4 regions of the Exiguobacterium sp. s150 genome follow, and region 2 is predicted to be linked to each of the others. Evidence: riboswitches for the same ligand, from Rfam matches in the RefSeq annotation. Region 2 holds a riboswitch; each other region holds the start of a gene.
The links. A riboswitch is a leader RNA that binds a small molecule or an ion and turns the genes downstream of it on or off. The one in region 2 is predicted to bind thiamine pyrophosphate.
Positions count from the first base shown of each region.

Region 1 (4,794 bases), on a different contig from region 2:
TCATCAAACATGACCGTCACCCCAAACGGTTCATTGTCCGGGAAATATTGGAGCCACGCAAAGCCGGCGTCGGCCACGATGAATTCCTCTCCGTTATGTTGCTTATACTGCGGGGCCCGGACCGCATCGATTTGAAACAAGGCGACCGTCCCTGAGAAATGTTCGTCATGGACGTCCATCTGGGCATAGCGGTGTTCAAGAATCCGCTCCCAATCCCGTCGGTTGGCAAATTTTCGTTTTGGCATCGTACTCGCTCCTTCATAGCTCGTTTGCTTTAACAGTTCGCCAAAATCCGACAGTTCCCTGTTCAGTCGTACAGATTCTGTTCAGTTAACCTGACAGGATCACGCCCTACTACACCACAACGAAAACGTGTATAGGTTCTCATCCGTTTCCATCCATGCTACGCTTCTTTATGAATAGGTAAAATTTGTATAATCAAAGGGGTGCAATGTGACACGTTTATTTATATTCGGGTTGGGCCTACTGTTACTTGCAGGCTGTACCGATCCAATCGAAAAGCCGGTCATTCCAGCGGATTCGAACGAACCTGCGCCAGAAATCATGACCGAATGGACTCGGGAGGACTTCAAGGACGTTTTTGACCAACATGAAGTCGCCGAAAAATTACTTGAAACCCTCAAGGCGAACGGACTCACGCCGTATCGTGAGACGTTCGAACGGGTCGTCATCGCTGGTAACGGCATCCACCACACTTATGCAGACGTCTATCCGTTCCAACTCGACGATGGAACGTACGCCACGGTGTTTGAAGGCGAGGACGGGTTGATTGCGAACGGGACGGAAGCGATTGCCCCGCTCTTCTGGCAAGAAACGTCGTTCTTACAGTTCGTCGAGGAGGTCGAGAAACGGAAATATGGGACGAGCGCCCCACCGGAAGACGTCACGTTGACACAAGATGCGTTTCAATCGATTTACGATCGTCACGCCTACACGTCCGCACTCATCGTCGAGCTCGACGAATGGGGCGTATCAATCGCCCGCGAGCCGCTCAAGGATATCATCATCGCCGGGGACGGCGTGACCGAAGTGACCGCGGATTTGATTGTGTTTGAGGTCAAGAGCGGGTATGCCATCGTCTACGACCGAGACGGGGAAATCTTTAAAGGGCCCGAGTCCATCGCGCCATTGTTCTGGAACGAAATCGATTACAAACATCTGCTCGAGAAGAACGAATGAACCATCGAACGCTTATGATGACACTATGTTATACTTAAACGAATAAACGACCACTAGGGGAGCCTTCGGGCTGAGACGGCAAACGCCGGACCCTTTGAACCTGATCTGGCTCATACCAGCGTAGGGAAGTGGCATGGGATTCGTCTGTTCCACGCCACTTTTCCTTTTGGAGAAGTGGCGTTTTCATTTTGAAGGGAGACTGATCCATGCGTATTCAACAACTCACTTGGATGGCGATGCTCGTCGCCATCGCGATTATCGGCTCATTGTTCATCTCGATTCCGACCGGAGTCGCCCGGGCTTTCCCAATCCAACATATGGTGAACGTCATCGCGGCGGTCACCGTCGGCCCGCTCGGTGCCGTCCTTGTCGCCTTCGTGACCGGACTGGTTCGGGTCATGACAGGAACCGGTTCCCTACTCGCGTTCCCTGGCGGCATGATTGGTGCAATTCTCGCCGGAATCTTCTATATGAAGACGAACCGCGTCGCCTTCGCCGCACTCGGTGAAGTGATTGGAACGGGCGTCATCGCCTCGCTCATCGCTGTGCCTTACGCGAAAATCTTGATGGGGACTGAGTTCGGCGCGTTCTTCTTTTTCCCGGCCTTCCTCGCCTCGAGCGTGACCGGCGCCTTACTCGGCTGGATTGTGCTCGCTCGCGTCAAACAGTTGCGGCCTGCTCTCAAGCAATAATTGATTCATTTGGCCTCTCCTTTTCGTTCAAACGAATGGTAAAATAAGGGTATATCATTCGAAAGGAGTGACCGTATTGACTCGATTACAGTCAGGGGTGATTGGAGCGACTGCTCTTGTAATCACCGCCCTGTTATTTACGTTAGAGCGCATCGCGGCGTATACGCGTTGGCACGCCTTGGTCGCTACAGGCGTTTGGCCTGAGGAACCGACCGTCATGGATCTGTTGGTGCAAAATTGGTTCATCCCTCTCTTCGGCTTCATCGCCATCATCTGTTTCTTCATGGCCGGGAATTCGGTTAAAGCGACCACAACGAAAACAGGGACGACCGCCTCATGACGGTTGTCCCTGTTTGACGTGATACACCCAAATCGCTTCTCCGTTCCATTCGTCGATGCGGCCGCTATCGACGAATCCACCTCGCTGATAAAACCGCTTCGCCGGTTCATTTGCCGCGTGTAAACTGAGGACGATGTCATCCACGTCGAATCGGTCTTGAATGAAGATGAGCGCCAACTGTAGAAAACGTGATCCAAGCCCCCGTCCTTGCTCATGCGCATCCATCATAAAACGGTCGAGCCACACGTAGCGGTCGATTTTGTTCTCCGCCCCAATCATCATGAAGCCGACCGGTCGTTCGTCGAGACAAAGCGCATAGCACTGCCACGCGTATTTGACGTCGACTTCCATCTCGCGAAGCGATTCCGCATTCGTTTCGATGAAGCGGGACTGCTCCGCAGCGACGGTCAAGCCGATGACGACGTCCCGGTTCGTGTTATCAACCGGTTGAATCGTTAACACTTCCGTATCCATCCTTTCGCCTCCCCGGTATCCTATACGCCCTTTGCCCATGAAAAGTTCCGTTTCCAATATGGATTCGCTAAACTAAAAGAAAGGAGTGATACGATGAAACAAATCCACCATCTCTGCATCCAAACGCCCGACTATGAGGCGTCTAAACGATTCTATGAAGCGCTTGGATTCGAACTCGTTCAGGAATCGCCTGACTTTCATACACGGGCGTTCAATAGCTGGCTCAAGCTCGGCGACTTTTACATCGAGCTCCAGACGGCAAAAGTCGACGAGACGTTGACCCCCTATTCGAAACACGTGGCCGGCCCTGTCCATTTCGCTCTGTACGTAGACGACCTCGAAACAGAAGTGCGACGGCTCGAGGCGCTCGATGTACCGTTCTTACCGAAACAGGGCGGCAACATCTACTTCGTCGTCGACGGCTATTTAAGCAAATTAAAAGCCCCGGAAGGCACGATCATCGAACTTCGGGACTCGTTTTTAATCAAGTGAGGCGACGCGCCTCACTTTTTTTGTACACCGTGATGTTTTTGGCCACTTGAAAACAGGAACACTTAACCAACTTGGTTTTCTTGGAGGCAACGCATGAAATATCTCGATTATTGGACTTACTTGATTCTCTCGCTCCTCAAGCTCTATTTATTCAGCGTGCTGACGACGAGTGCATTCACATTCCACTTCTTCCTCGTCAACGTCGGCATGATCCTCATGATGACGAGCTGGGCATTACTCGTTCGACCGAACGTTCGCAGATGGATCCTCCTCGCCTCGCTATTTTTACATAGCACCTTGCTCATCTCGGACGCTTGGTATTACCGCTATTTCGGAAACGTCTTGTCGGTCGCGCTCTTGTCAGATGCCGGCCAGATGGGTGACGTCGGCGGTGGATTCTTGACGTTGATTCAGGCGACCGATTTCCTCTTTTTCGCCGACTTACTCGTTTTTGGGGCAATCGTGATGTATCGAAAACGGCACCCCGTTCGAGAGACGAGAGGACTTCGTGCGGCTGGTCTCGGTTTGTTAGCCGGACTTATGCTGTATAGCGTTCCGCTTATTGTCAATTATCCACCGGACGACCGGACGGCCATCTCGAACATGCGTGAGTACTATAAATACGGATTTTGGGGTTATCACGGCTTAGACGCCGCGCGTGGCCTCCGTGACGGGGCTGGACTCGGGACGGCGGTGACCGACGTCGACCAATCCAACGTCGCCGCCTTGTCTTCCGCGACCGTGAGCGCCTCGTCCGACACGAACGTCATCGTCGTCCAACTCGAGTCGTTTCAAGCGTCTGTGATTGGCCAAGTCATCAACGGTCAAGACGTGACACCAAGTTTGAACGCGCTCCGCGACGAGATGCTTTATTTCCCGAACGTCTATCACCAGACACATGAGGGCCGGACGTCGGATGCGGAGTTCACCGTCAACACGTCGCTCTACCCGGTCAAGTCGGGATCTGTCTACACCCAGTACGCCGACCACACGTTCGACGCCTTGCCTAAACGATTGAAAGCGGCCGGTTACGACACGGCGGCGATGCATGCGTTTGATAAGACGTTCTGGAATCGGGATAACTTTTACGAAAACATCGGTTTCAATCACTTCTTCTCCGCAGAGGACTACCCAGACGGTGAAGTGATCGGCATGGCGCTCAACGACCAAGACTTCTTGACGGAGTCCGTCCGTTTCATGGAGACGCTCGAGCAGCCATTCTATTCGTTCGTCGTCGCCTTGACGAGCCATACGCCGTATGACATCCCGGACCGCGAGAAACGGCTCGACTTGTCCGGCTATGACGACCCGCTCCTCCAAAACTATTATCACACCGTCCACTATGTCGATACGGCCGTCGGGTCGATGGTCGACGCGTTGAAGGCGAACGGCATGTGGGACGACACGCTCGTTGTGTTTTACGGCGACCACGACAACGGGTTGACCGCCCCCGGCGACGAGATGGCCGAGAAAGAAGGGGCCATATCCGTCACCGAGGTCTTTACGCTCGACCGGGCAGTACCGCTCTATATCAAACCGGCCGGGCTCGCGCGTGGCGAGGTGATGCAAGCGAGCGGCGGTCAACTCGACTTCGCC
Region 1 covers NZ_JACSMC010000021.1:20,096-24,889, reverse strand. The annotation lists gene KNP76_RS10690 (ribonuclease FAU-1 family protein) at 1-245, opposite strand, end outside; gene KNP76_RS10685 (hypothetical protein) at 478-1,200, shown strand; TPP riboswitch at 1,246-1,344, shown strand; gene thiW (energy coupling factor transporter S component ThiW) at 1,407-1,892, shown strand; gene KNP76_RS10675 (hypothetical protein) at 1,960-2,232, shown strand; gene KNP76_RS10670 (GNAT family N-acetyltransferase) at 2,227-2,706, opposite strand; gene KNP76_RS10665 (VOC family protein) at 2,800-3,198, shown strand; gene KNP76_RS10660 (LTA synthase family protein) at 3,292-4,794, shown strand, end outside.
Region 1: another riboswitch for thiamine pyrophosphate. It lies ahead of thiW (energy coupling factor transporter S component ThiW); the one in region 2 lies ahead of thiT (energy-coupled thiamine transporter ThiT).

Region 2 (4,794 bases):
TTCAATTGAGCTTGAGACGCCATGCCGACGACTCCGAAACATTCCATCGCCGCGCCACCCGCGAGTGTTGCCACGACGTCGTTCGTAATGTCAATATTGCCATATGTTGTCTTCATATCAATTGCCATATGGAGTAGCCTCCTTCATTCGGAATGATTCCTTCACTACATTCTACAATATCTACCTCGTTATTTAAAGGACCTGCTCCTAAACTCGGTCAATTGTGGTCGTAACCCTCATCCATTATTAAAATCCTTACCAGTAATGTCAAGTTTTTTTCTTGTCATACTATTATTTTCTAGTTGCATCGGGAAAAAACCCGTGCTAATATAAACGAGTGTCTATTAGGACGAACCCACATAAAAAAGGAGGGGAAACGCATGGCACGTAAATGCTACGTAACAGGTAAATCACCTAAGTCAGGTAACAACCGTTCGCACGCACTCAACAAGACGAAACGTACTTGGGGTGTAAACGTACAAAAAGTTCGTATTCTCGTTGACGGTAAACCGAAACGCGTTTGGGTTTCAGCTCGCGCTCTTAAATCAGGTCTCGTTGAACGCGTATAATCTTATACACGAACGAAACAAATCCCAGCGGCATGCGCCGATGGGATTTTTTTATGCTTATTTTTTGACGTACAAGACGAGGACCATACCGTCATGTACGACGAGTTCTGCCGTTTTTGCGTCCCACTCGTTTGAAATCGTCAACGCCTCGTGGCTGACGACGTCGTGACGGTCGAGCGGGTATTTGACGCCACGGATCGTGACGTTCGCCCGCTTCCATGGAATAAGCGACAAATAATGGTCGTCACGCCGCGCAAGCGCGTGTCGGCCCTCCCGTGCGAGAGAGACGATTTGGCCGTCGGCATAAAGACACATCTCCGGGTAAGCCTCGAGCAACCCGATGTTCCCGAGCGTCATGTCGAGCCTGCCTCCGAGCGCCCCGTAGACGAGCATCTCGTCAGCCCCATGCCCGCGTGCCGCCTCGAGGGCGATCTCGAGGTCGGTCACGTCTTTTTCAGACGGATAGCGTAACGCCTCATCCGGTACGACTCCCGTGAACGAATCGAAGTCGCCGACGACGAGGTTCGGTTCGATCCCTTGGGCGAGGAGCGTCGCGTAACCCCCGTCGACAGCGATGACGTAATCGACGTCGTCGGGAAGAGACGGAACGGGTGACGGACTAGCCGCCACAATCAAGACACGCATTAGCGGACGTCCCGCGTGGCGAGCGTCGCGAAGCGCGGCGCCGTCGTGAACAAGAGCACGAGCACGATCGTCGCAATCAAGAAGGACGGGAGCATATACGTCATGTTATAGCCGAGCGAATAGGCGACGACCGGCCCTTCCGCATATTGGGCGAAGAAGACGATTCCCGACAGGACGTGCGCGGCGTAACGGAGGAGCGAACCGAGGAGCGCCCCGAGCACCAAATAGAGGACGAGCGTCTTTTTCGAACCGTCTTTGGCGGCCCGTTTCACTTGTCCGGCGAAGACGCCCGCCATCCCGACGAGGCCATACGCGAACGTGTAGTCGACTAAAAATTGGACCGGCGTGAAGATGTAGGCGCCGAACAGCAGTTGGAGCGTCCCGACGAGCGCGCCGGTCGCGAGACCGCCTTTTAATCCATGGCGATACGCCATCACGAAAATCGGCAACATGACGAGTGTGATCGACCCACCTTGCGGCATCCGATACGGCATGAGCAAATCAAAGATCAAGGCGAGCGCCGAGAAGAGTGAAATCTCAATCAGCGCCTGTAGTGTTAATTTTTGTTTCATTTTCCATTTCCCCCTTTATCGTAAAGAACGACAAAAAGCAGCATGACGTAAACGCCATGCTGCTTGGATTCGCAACGTGCATTTTCGCCACATCCCTACGTCCGTGTGAACGGAACAGGTTCAAAGGGTTAGCGCATGCCTCTCAGCCACAGATGTGACACCCCTTGCGACAATATTTGTTGTTCTATCCTCGATTATACACGAGATGCGTTGCGAATGCCATCGATTGCTGCTTTATAGTCCGGTTCGTTGTAAATCGCCGAGCCCGCAACGAGGACGTCAGCCCCTGCGTCGATGCACAGTTTCGCCGTCGTCGCGTTCACGCCGCCATCAATCTCGATTTCAAAGTCGAGCCCACGTGCTTGACGCATCTCGCGGAGTGCCGCGATTTTCGGAACGACCGACTCGATGAACGCCTGCCCCCCAAAGCCCGGGTTCACGGTCATAAGAAGCACCATGTCGACGTCTTGGACGACATGCTCAATCGTACTGATTGGCGTATGCGGGTTCAAGACGACCCCACTTTTCGCCCCGGCCGCCTTGATTTGTTGCAAGACGCGATGTACGTGATTCGTCGCCTCGACGTGGATCGTGACGATGTCCGCTCCCGCTTTAATGAAATCATCGACGAACCGTTCCGGCTGGTCAATCATCAAGTGGACGTCCAATACCATGTCGGTCTTTTGACGTAAGCTCGAAAGGACAGGCAAGCCAATCGAGATGTTCGGGACGAACTGTCCGTCCATGACGTCAAAATGGATATAATCGGCCCCGGCCGTCTCGACCGCTTTCACTTCTGCTTCTAGGTTGGCGAAGTCCGCCGCTAAAATCGATGGTGCAATTTTAATCATCAGTTCAGTACCTCCGTTGTCTATCGTTAATCTCTTCCATAAACGTAACATAGTTGTCGTAACGAGTGGAAGCGATTTCGCCCGATTCGACGGCCGCCTTGACGGCACAGCCCGGCTCGTTCACGTGGGCACAGCCCCGGAACTTGCAGTCGTCATGTCGTTCGACGAACTCGGGGAAGCACCAACGCAACTCTTCCGCTTCGAGCTCTTGTGGGAACTCGAGGCTTGAGAAGCCAGGCGTGTCGGCGACGAGACCACCGCCGAGTTGAATTAGCGTGACATGACGCGTCGTATGCTTCCCGCGGCCGAGCGACTTCGAGATTTTCCCGGTCGCAAGCTCAAGTTCAGGCGCGACGGCGTTCAACAGTGAACTCTTCCCGACACCGGTCTGACCCGCGAACACGCTCGTCTTCGCCTCGAACAAGTCCCGTATCGCCTCGACCCCAGACCCTCTCTCTGTCGACGTCTCGATGACGTCATAGCCAATCGACCGATAGAGCGAAGCCGCCTGTTCAATTGCTTCCATCTCATCCTCATTCAGCAGGTCCATCTTCGTCAACACGATGATCGGATGAATCTGTTTCGATTCAATCAAGACGAGAAAACGATCGAGCAAGTGATACGAGAAAGCCGGTTCCTTCACCGAGAACAGTAAGAACGCTTGATCGATATTGGCGATCGGTGGTCGGACGAGGTGGTTCGACCGCTCGTCAACGGCTAAAATGTAGCCGGTCCCGTCTTTTTGATCTTGAATCTCAACATCGTCTCCGACGACCGGCGAGATGTTGCGATTACGGAAATTTCCGCGTGCACGACAGCGAATCTCTTGCTTTGTTTCTGTCATGACATCGTAAAAACCGCCTTGTAGGCGAATGATCGTTCCTTTCATCCTGTTTCCTCCTAGAAAAAGAGGTGACGCGCACGCCACCTCTTTGTTATTGTGCATCCTTCGCTTGGGCGTACGTGACCGTGTCGGTCCGAACGACTTCCCCATCGACTTCAATCGTCGCCGTCCCGACTTCGTCAGGCGCGATGACGAGCGTATAGGAGTATGTCGTCGTCTCCGTTATCTTATCACGGAGCACTTCAATCTCGCCACGCGCATCGACCGTCCGAATGACGACCTCGACGGGCTCAGGCGTCTCGCCTTCTGCCGGTGGTTCAATCTCAACGCTCACTTCTCGTTCGATGGACGCATCCGTCGGTTCGACACCGAGCGAGACGATGACCGTCAATTCCGTACCTGGGTCAACGGCCGTGCCTGCTGTCGGCAGCTGGCGGATGATTTGGTTCGAAGGTACGCTCGTCGAATACTCGTCACGCTTGACGATTTTCAAGTTGTTTTGTTCGGCGTACGTCGTCGCTTCTTCGAACGTGTAACCGGCCAAGTTGGCAAGTTCGATTTTATTGCTGCCCGTCGACACGACGAGCGTGACCGTCACTTCTGACGGGACGACTTCTTCGCCCGGAGCGAGCGATTGTGAGATGACATCTCCGTTATCGACCGTCTCCGAAGCTTCTTTTTGGATGTCGATATCCGTGAAGTCCAAGTCTTTTAACGTTCGCTCTGCCGCCGACTGGGACAACCCTTCGACGTCCGGCATCCGGACCGTCTCTTTCCCTGCCGAGACGACGAGCGTGACCGTCGTACCGCGTTTTGGCTTCCGTCCGGCCGGTGGATTTTGTGAAATGACGTTACCAGCTTCGATGTTGTCACTAGCCCGTTCCGTCACATCGACGACGAAGCCCGAAGCCTCGAGTTCTGTCGTCGCCTCGTCTTCAGTCATTCCGACGACGTCAGGTACGACGGACCGTGACATCTCGTCTGCGACGACATACGCCCCGATTCCACCGCCGATGAGTAACAGCGCGAGCAATAACCAGAGCCACCATTTGCGTTTCTTCGGCTTCTTGGCGTCCGGTTTCGGTTCGACCGGTGCGACCGGTTTTGACGGCTGCTCGCTCGGTGGCGTCGTCTCTTCCGCGACGACCGGTGCCATGACCAGCGTCTGGTCGAACGCATCTTGTTCCGCATTCACTCGTTTCGGCTCGTTCGCGCGCGCCGGATCGAGAGAAGTCATGCAGTCTTTCTTGAATGAGGCGACCGACGTGTGTCGTGCGCCAGGCGATTTCGCGAGCGCCTGCATGATACAGTTC
Region 2 covers NZ_JACSMC010000001.1:198,319-203,112, forward strand. The annotation lists gene KNP76_RS01050 (Asp23/Gls24 family envelope stress response protein) at 1-128, opposite strand, end outside; gene rpmB (50S ribosomal protein L28) at 381-569, shown strand; gene KNP76_RS01060 (thiamine diphosphokinase) at 627-1,214, opposite strand; gene thiT (energy-coupled thiamine transporter ThiT) at 1,214-1,786, opposite strand; TPP riboswitch at 1,862-1,961, opposite strand; gene rpe (ribulose-phosphate 3-epimerase) at 1,981-2,637, opposite strand; gene rsgA (ribosome small subunit-dependent GTPase A) at 2,642-3,526, opposite strand; gene pknB (Stk1 family PASTA domain-containing Ser/Thr kinase) at 3,573-4,794, opposite strand, start outside.

Region 3 (4,794 bases), on a different contig from region 2:
GACCGCGCGTGAAGGGTTGGATGACGAGGCGCTCGAAACGTATCCGGATGCCGGGTCGGTGTTTAAAATCGATACGGAAGTGAAAGGGATGCCACTTTATCGTTTCGGACGTTAAGGAGGGAGAATCATGGTGAAACGCATGCTCGTTCGCGTAGGAATCGGTCTCGCGCTCGCGGCGGTGGCGCGAGTCGGGGTGAAGAAATACCTCGACGACCGCGAGACGAACGATCATTCTTACCTCGAACCGAAATGGGACGAGACGCCGAGCGTCGACGCGGACAAAGATGAGGATGAGGTCGGCTTGACGCAGCTCGATTCGATCTATCGGGCCGAGTGGCAGGCGAACGCTTATCCACGCTCAGAGGCGGAACGGAAAGCACTCGAAGAATAGCCATGCCTGAAACACGCTCCTTGCGAGCGTGTTTTTTTGTTGACAAGATGGTCAATCCCGTTCATTATCTAAAAAGTAATGATTACTATTTGGGGGCTGTTAATGATGAAACGAATTCCAATCACCGTGTTGTCAGGCTATCTTGGGAGCGGCAAGACGACGTTAATGAACCATATTTTAAACAATCGCACCGGCAAGAAGTATGCCGTCATCGTCAATGATATGAGCGAATTGAATATCGATGAGCGTTTAATCGAACAAAGTGGATTTTCGCGGACCGATGAGAAGCTAGTCGAGCTGTCGAACGGTTGCATCTGTTGCACGCTCCGTGAAGACCTCCTCGAGGCGGTCCAAGAACTCACGAACGACCGTGAACTTGACGGGATCATCATCGAGTCGTCCGGAATCTCGGAACCGATTCCCGTGGCCCAGACGTTCACGTATGCCGATGACGCGCTCGGCATCGACTTGACGAGCCGTGTCTATATCGATGCGATGGTGACCGTCGTCGACGCTTACCGGTTCTTGAAAGATTTCAACTCCGGCGAGTCGCTTCATGAGCGGAAACAAGCAATCGATGAGACGGATGTCCGTGAAGTCGTCGACCTGCTCGTCGACCAGGTCGAGTTCGCCGATATCATCGTCTTGAACAAAGCCGACCGGGTGTCGGAGGCCGAACTGAACGAGATGGCCGGTCTGCTGAAGACGCTCAACCCGTCTGCAAAACTATTGACGTCGGTTCATTCGAACGTCGACTTGACCGAACTGCTCGACGTCAAGCTGTTCGATTTCGAGCAGGCGATGCATTCGGCCGGCTGGATCCAAGAGCTTGAGGCGGAAGAACATACGCCGGAGACCGAAGAGTACGGCATCAGCTCGTTCGTCTATCGTCGCCGTCGTCCGTTCCACCCAGCGCGACTTCATGCGTGGATTGAGCAGTTCCCTGAGGAAATCGTGCGGGCAAAAGGATTTTTATGGATTGCTTCGCGTAACGACCTCGCCTGCTTGTTCTCGCAGGCCGGATACGCCTCGACGCTCGAGCACGCCGGGCGGTGGCTCGCGACGCTTCCGGAAGAGGAGCGCCGGCTTATGTTCGCGGCAGAACCGGAGCTCGCTGAAGACTATATCGAGCCTTACGGCGACCGCCAAACCGAGCTCGTTTTAATTGGACAGCGAATGGACCGTGCGCGTGTCGAATCGATGCTTGATACTTGCCTGTTGACTGACGAAGAGATGGCGCTCGATTGGACGATGCTCGAAGACACGCTTCCAGGGAATGGCGTTGTCACTTTCTCATAAACCGTTTACAAATCGAAATTGGTCGTCTATACTGTTCCTTGCATGAACAAACCGCATACATTGGACTACACTAGGGGTGCTTCGGCTGAGATGTGAGCATGGCTCCGATCCCTTATGACTCGATCCGGGTAATACCGGCGTGAGGAAGTGTGGCACTTTTTCTGATGGACTTTAATTGGACGAGTGGCCGCATTCTCATGGATGCGGCTTTTTTCGTGCATACAGATAAAGGGGGAACAGAACATGAACAACCAATGTGGAACGAGCCCGATTGTCGGGTTCCGCTTTACACTCAGCCCGATGACGTCCGATTTCGTGAGCGTCATCAAAGGCGCACTGAAGGAGACGGACTTACAGAACGTCTGGCGCCATACCGATGACGTCTCGACGATCATCCGGGGACGGAGTGAGCACGTATTCGATGTGGCCAAGGCCGTCTTATCTCATGCGACGAAGTCGGGGGTGCACGTCTCGATGAGCGGGACGTTCTCGGTCGGCTGCCCTGGCGACACGACGGGGGACAACTTGCTCGACGTGACGAACGAGCCGGCGAACGGTTCGGTCGAAAACCAATACGTCTCATCCCAGTTCGCACTCTATCCGCTCGGGGACGAAACGTATATGGACATCATCTATGAAGAAATCGACTTTGCAAAAGCGCGCGGTGTGTTCAATGACTCGATGCATTACGCCTCCGGCATCCATGGCGACATCGAGCCGGTATTCTCGTTTTACGAGGCGACGTTCGACCGGGTGCGTGCGAAGACGAGCCACGTCGTCATGACGGTCACGTTCAGTGTGAACAGTCCGTCACACGAGGGACAAAACAATGCTTAAGTCGTGGAAGTTAAAAGAGATCGTCTTGTTGTCGATTTTATCGGTCGTCTTCGCCGTCGTCTATTTGGCGTTCGTCCACGTCGGAAATTTGTGGGCTGGGCTGATTGGGCCAATCGCCTATGAATGGATTTTCGGGATTTGGTTCATCGTCTCGATTATCGCCGCCTATATCATCCGTAAGCCCGGTGCCGCCTTTTTGTCGGAAGTGCTCGCGGCGACGATTGAGATGATGATTGGGAACGCAATCGGGCCACGCATCATTCTCGTCGGGATCATTCAAGGACTCGGAGCCGAAGCGGCGTTCGCCGTCACCGGGTATAAACGATATGACCTGTGGGTGCTCATGCTCGCTGGCTTCGGTGCGGCCGTGACGAGTTTCGCCTATACATACGTCATGGGCGGCCTCGCGGCACTCAGCCCGACGTACGTGGCGACGATGTTCGCCCTGCGCGCCACGAGCGGGATGCTCATCGCAGGGCTCGGTGGAAAGATTTTGAGCGACTTGTTGCTCAGGACGGGTGCGCTCGAAGGCTACGCGCTCGCACGTCAAGGACGCGCCCATGGTTGAGGCGGAGCAGTTGACGTTTCGTTATCCCGGCAAGTCGACCGACGTATTGGCAGACGTCACGCTCACGCTCCGGGATGGGCGGACACTCATCAGCGGGTCGAGCGGGTCGGGGAAATCGACACTGTTCGCCATGATGAACCGGCTCTATCCGGACAACTGTGACGGCATCGTGACCGGAAGGCTCGACTTGTTCGACCGGCCTTATGACACGTACGCGGCCGGCGAGGTGAATCGTCGGGTCGGCACCGTGTTCCAAGACCCCGACAGTCAGTTCGTCATGCAGACGGTCGAGGAAGAGCTGATCTTTACGCTCGAAAACTTTCACGTCCCCCGCGAGGAGATGATGGGGCGCGTCGAGATGATGTTACGGACGTTGCGGCTCGACGATTATCGACATCGCTACATCCATGACTTGTCTGGTGGCGAGAAGCAGCAAATCGCCGTCGCCTGTGCACTGATTGGCCGTCCGGAATGGCTCCTCCTTGATGAACCGCTCGCCCATCTCGACCCGGAGACCGCGGCTCGGTTCGTCCGTTGGCTCGACGGCGTCGCCCGTAGCGTCAACGTCGTCGTCATCGAACATCGCCCGTACGTGTGGGGCGATTTCTTCGACCGGCAAGTCGAACTTATGGAGGGGCGAATCGTCTACGATGGACCGTTCGAGATGCGCCCCGACTATACGTTCGCACCGATTACGAGCGAAAAAGGGGAACACAATTTATTTCACATACCGAATTTAAAACGAAAAGAATTCGAACTCGCAGCGAGTGACTTGACCGTCGCCGAGGGAGAGGTCGTCGCCATCCTCGGTCGTAACGGGAGCGGCAAATCGACATGGCTCAGGAGTCTCGCCCGGAACCATCGCGACGTCGGGCTCGTCCCGCAATCGCCGGCACACCTGTTCGTCACGAGCGAGGTGGCGCACGAGCTCGCGTACGGACACGATCACCCGATTGAAGACGTGTTGACGCGGCTCGGTCTCGAGCGATTACATGACGCCCATCCGCTCTCGCTCAGTCACGGACAAAAGCGCCGACTCGCGATTGGCGTGATGTTGCTCTCTGGGAAACGACTCATCGCGTTCGATGAACCGACCGCCGGACAAGACGAGGCGTCGCTCGGTGCGCTTTATGACTTGATGGAAGAACGGGCACGTGACGGTCAGGCCGTGCTGTTCGTGACGCACGACCTCAACTTCGCCCGGGCTGCGAATACGTATTATTTGATGCACGACGGGAAGTTGAACGGTCCGTATGACGCATCGCTTTGGGAGCAGCCGGAACTCCTTCAGGCTCATGGGTTATGGATGGAGGGGATGGGATGACGTTTCATGAGATGAACCCGACGCTCAAGTTTTTGACCGTGACGTGCCTCATGTTCGGTCTCGCCTTCATGTACAACCCATGGACCCCGCTGCTCGTCTTTACCGGCACGCTCCTCCTGCAAACACTGTTCGCCGACGTGAGCTGGCGGCGGTGGGGACTGTTCATGATCCCGTTTCTATTGACCGCGATCGGGACACTCTGGACGACGCTCGTCTTCGGAAGAGAGGCGGGTGGGGCGGTCGTGTTCACGCTGTTCGGCAACGACGTGACGGAAGAGAACGTGCGCCTTGCCGTGACGCTCGCCTTGCGCGTCTTGGCGTTCACGGCACTCTCACTGTTGTTTACGCTGACGACGGACCCGAAGCGTTTCGTCT
Region 3 covers NZ_JACSMC010000027.1:20,721-25,514, forward strand. The annotation lists gene KNP76_RS12010 (SMP-30/gluconolactonase/LRE family protein) at 1-115, shown strand, start outside; gene KNP76_RS12015 (hypothetical protein) at 128-391, shown strand; gene KNP76_RS12020 (GTP-binding protein) at 497-1,690, shown strand; TPP riboswitch at 1,753-1,853, shown strand; gene KNP76_RS12025 (Ykof family thiamine-binding protein) at 1,934-2,527, shown strand; gene KNP76_RS12030 (ECF transporter S component) at 2,520-3,095, shown strand; gene KNP76_RS12035 (ABC transporter ATP-binding protein) at 3,106-4,419, shown strand; gene KNP76_RS12040 (energy-coupling factor transporter transmembrane component T family protein) at 4,416-4,794, shown strand, end outside.
Region 3: another riboswitch for thiamine pyrophosphate. It lies ahead of KNP76_RS12025 (Ykof family thiamine-binding protein); the one in region 2 lies ahead of thiT (energy-coupled thiamine transporter ThiT).

Region 4 (4,794 bases), on a different contig from region 2:
TTGCCATCGAAGGAGGCACACCATGAAGATTGGACTCGTGTTAGAAGGGAGTTATCCGTACGTGAGCGGAGGGGTGTCGAGTTGGACCCAGACGCTGATTGAAGAGATGCCGGATGTGGAGTTTCAAATCATCTCCATCCAACCGACCGTGAAGCGTCCCGAGGACATGAAGTATGTGTTGCCGGAAAATGTGTCTGGAATCACGCATCTCTATTTGAACGAGTCCGGTGTGAAGGGGAAAGGACGGATGAAACTCGCGCCTGAGGAAGAGCGGAAGCTGTCGGATTGGCTGATGTTGAAGAGTCCGAATCGACAAGCGCTCGGGATTATCGGGACGCGAGTCCCCTCGAGTGAGGCGTTTTTCGCCAGTGAGTTTTTCTGGCACAACGTCAAGACCGCCTATTCTGAAGAGATGAACGGTGGATCTTTCATCGACTACTTTTGGATGTGGCAAAGCATGTACATGCCGGTGCTTCGCGTGTTGCATCAGCCGCTCCCCGACGTCGATCTCGTCCATTCCGTGTCGACCGGTTACGCCGGGATGGTCGCCTCCTATATGAAAGAGACACAAGGCATCCCGTTCATATTAACCGAGCATGGCATTTATTCCCGTGAGCGCGAAGAAGAGATTCTTCAGTCCTACTGGATTCCGGCTCCGTACAAGCCGCGCTGGGTCCGTTTCTTCCACCACTTGTCACGCGAGGCTTACAATGCGGCCGATGAGATTATTACGCTGTTTGAACGGAATCGTGAATATCAGGAATGGATTGGGGCACCGAGCGAAAAGACGAAGATTATCGCCAACGGCATCGCCGATCGCCACATCCGTCCGGTCATCGAGCCGGTCGAGCACGACGTGTTTCAAATCGGGGCCATCGTCCGTGTCGTACCGATTAAAGATTTAAAGACGATGATTTATGGGGCGAAGATTTTACAAGAACGGCGCCGTCTCTTTAAACTGACGATTATGGGCCCGCTCGATGAGGACGAAGAATATGCCGAGGAATGTCGGTTGTTGATTGAACAGAGCGGTCTGACGGATTATGTCGAACTTGTCGGGAAAGTGAATGTGCAGGAATGGTTACCGACGTTCGATTTGTTGCTACTGACGAGCATCTCGGAAGGGCAGCCGCTAGCCGTCCTAGAAGGGATGGCTGCCGGTATTCCATGGGTGGCGACGGACGTCGGTGCCTGTTCGGAACTTTTATACGGTCGCTCGGACGACCCGTTCGGTCCAGCCGGGTTCATCGTGCCGCCTGTCCACCCGGAAGCACTCGCCGATAAAATCGAGTGGATGATAGATTATCCGCGTGAACGGATGCGCTTCGGCAAGAACGGCCGCGAACGCGTCCGTCAATATTATCGGTTGCAACAGTTCGTCGACCGGTACAAAGCAATCTATGAAGCGAGGAGGGAACAGTATGGCGGGCATCGGGTTTAAGTTACAGAAGTTGTTTCAAGAAGACTACTATTCATCCCGACTGAAGGCGTACACGTTCTCCGGTCTCGTCACCTCAGGACCTTGGCTCATCGTCATTTTGGTCGTCGGGACGATTCAATGGCTGGCGTTTCAAATGCCGATGCTCTCACTCGAGGAACGGACGCTGTTTATGTTGTCGGTATCTTATGCGTTCATCTTCTCGCAAATCTTGTTCAGTTTCCAACAGCTCGTCGTCACGCGCTACGTCGCCGATTTGTTTTACGAGAAGAAAGCACACGATATTTTTCCCGTCTTTACCGGAATGCTGAAAGTGACGATGCTCGCAGCAATCATCATGTACAGCATCTTTTGGATGATTTCACCGCTCGATTTTTTGTATAAGCTCGTCTTGTTCGTCTTGTTCATGACGATTAACGTCATTTGGGTCATGTTCTTATTTTTGAGCGCTGCCAAGTTTTATCAGGCGATCGCGTACAGCTTTTTACTCGGCGGTTTTATCGCGATTGGCGGTGTGTTCTTGATTAGCCGCATCCTAGTGGACCCGACGAGCTTGGAGCTGTTGCTCGGCTTCACGGTCGGGATGCTCGTCACGCTGTTCGGCTTATTCTTTGCGATGCTACGGACGTTCCCGCTCCGCTATGCGACGAACGAGTTTTCCTATTTCCGCTATTTTGATCTCTACCCCGATTTGTTCGCCATCGGCGTCTTGTACGTTCTTGGCATTTGGGTGACGAACTTCATCATTTGGTTCGGGGAGGGGCGGACCGTCGTCGCGGAATCGTTCGTGTTCAACCCGTACTATGACACGGCCGTATTCTGGTCTTACTTGACGATTGTCCCGACCCAACTCTTGTTCGTCGTCGCCGTCGAGACACGCTTTTATGAACGGTATCGCACGTTCTACGGCCTCATCAACTACGGGGGCGCTTTGCATCAAATCGATAAGGCGAAACAGACGATGACGACCGTCCTGAAGAACGAATTGATTCGTCTCGGACGAAGCCAAGGGGTCGTCACGTTGTTCGCCATTCTCATGGCGGGTGTGTTCGTCGGCTGGATTGGCGTACCGGAAGAAGTCGGTCAAATCTTTCGGATGACGACGCTCGCCGCTTTCGCGAACGCGATGATTCTCGTCTTGACGCTACTCCTTCTCTATTTTGAGGACCGGCGCGGGGCACTATTCGTTAACTTGTCATTTTTCACAGGCAACGCACTCTTCACCCTGGCGCTGCTACCGCTCGGCATCGATTGGTACGGCGTCGGGTTTGCCGTCAGTACGACCATCACGTTCTTTATCGCCGGTTTGCGCTTGATGTATTTCATGGGAAAAGTCGACTATTACGTGTTCGCGTCCTCGAATCGACGCAAGCTCGGAATCGAGCGCTTCTCACAGATGGGAACGGCATTGAATCGTCGCTTCTCGCGTTGAAGGGTTCCTATTTCAGCGAAAGATTGATATGATGTGTCCGAAGACGACCGAATTTCATAATGTTTGCCACTAGGGGAGTCGCATGACGCGGCTGAGATGGACGAGGTCCAGACCCTTTGAACCTGATCTAGTTCACGCTAGCGGAGGGAAGTGGGCGAAACGACTTTTCTCACGCTATATGTCCGACGCCGCTTCCGTTATGGGAGGCGGCGTTTTTTCATACAAAAGGAGGAGTTCATCATGACGTTCACCCAACACATCCGACAAGAAGCGGATACTTTGTTCCAAGCGAGTTTTGACCACCCGTTCGTCCGATCACTCGGCGAAGGGACGCTCGACGAGGCGAAGTTTCGCCACTATGTTCTGCAAGACTCATACTATCTGAACCAATTTTCGAAAGTGCAGGCGAGAGGGGCAATCGTGGCGCAAGATATGGAACTGTCGAGCCGTTTTTTGACACACGCGCTCCACACGATCGAGGCGGAACACGCGTTACATCGTGAGTTCTTCACGATGCTTGATGTGACCGAGGAAGAGCGACGTATGTTCGAGCCGGCGCCGACCGCATATGCGTACGCGATGCACATGCAACAAGCCGGACCGACGCTCGGGGACGTACTCGCAGCGATTTTACCGTGCTACTGGGTATACTACGAGATTGGCGAACGATTGAAAGATGCAAAGCCGGAGCATCCGATCTATACGGCTTGGATTGCGACGTATGGGTCGGAATGGTTCCGCGAACTCGTCGAAGAACAGATTGAACGACTCAATCTGTTGGCCGAGCAAGCGACAGAAGCCGAACGCAAACGTTACCGTCAGTTGTTCTTGAAGAGCTGTTATTACGAAGTGGCGTTTTGGCAGATGGCCTGGACGCTCGAGACGTGGGACGTTCCGGTGGAGGTGAGCCGATGAAGCGTGATTTGTGGGATAAGGTACGGGCCGAGCGGCCGCTCATCCATAACGTTACGAACATCGTCGTCGCCAACTTCTCGGCGAACGGATTGCTCGCGATCGGTGCGTCACCGGTCATGGCGTCCGCTGTCGAGGAAGTAGCGGAAATGGCGACGGTGAGCGATGCGCTCGTGTTGAATATCGGCACGCTCGATGCGACGACGGAAAGGACGATGATTCGAGCGGGACAAGCGGCGAACGCTGCAGGACGTCCTATCGTCTTCGATCCGGTCGGTGTCGGTGCGACGGCGTTTCGACGTCAAGTGGCGACTGCAATCCTCGAGCAGGTTCAGGTGACGGTTATCCGGGGGAACGCCGGTGAGATGGCGACATTGATTGACCGGACGGCGCACGCGCGCGGGGTCGACGCGGGAGAAGCGTTGCAAGACGTGACAGACGTCGCGCGCGAGGCGGCCAAACGGTATCGCTGTGTCGTCGCGATGACCGGAGAGACGGATGTCGTCAGCGACGGGGACGTGACGATTGAAATCAAAGGAGGAACCGAAACGATGACGCGGACGACCGGGACCGGCTGTCTGCTCAGCGCGGTCGTCGGCGCGTTTCTTGCGGTTGAGGCTGACGCGATGACCGCGACATCGACGGCGCTCGCCGGATACGCCCGTTGCGGGGAACTCGCGACCGCACGTGCCGAGGGATCGGGCGATTTCCCAATTCATTTCTTGAACGAGCTTGGGAAGATGACCGCGGTCGAACTGCCGAGCGACCGGATTGAGGTGGTGTCATGAAGCGCGCACAAGTGTTGACGATTGCCGGATCTGATTCGGGCGGCGGCGCCGGCATTCAAGCCGATTTGAAGACGTTTCAAGAGCTCGGTGTATTCGGGACGAGCGTCTTGACGGCAGTCACGGCGCAAAACACACGTGGTGTGCATGGCGTCGAAGCGGTATCGGCTGAATTGCTCGCGCAACAACTCGATGCGATCGGCTCCGATTTTTCAATCGAGGCGTGC
Region 4 covers NZ_JACSMC010000032.1:9,333-14,126, forward strand. The annotation lists gene KNP76_RS12920 (DUF2194 domain-containing protein) at 1-26, shown strand, start outside; gene pelF (GT4 family glycosyltransferase PelF) at 23-1,441, shown strand; gene pelG (exopolysaccharide Pel transporter PelG) at 1,422-2,870, shown strand; TPP riboswitch at 2,932-3,036, shown strand; gene tenA (thiaminase II) at 3,111-3,785, shown strand; gene thiM (hydroxyethylthiazole kinase) at 3,782-4,570, shown strand; gene thiD (bifunctional hydroxymethylpyrimidine kinase/phosphomethylpyrimidine kinase) at 4,567-4,794, shown strand, end outside.
Region 4: another riboswitch for thiamine pyrophosphate. It lies ahead of tenA (thiaminase II); the one in region 2 lies ahead of thiT (energy-coupled thiamine transporter ThiT).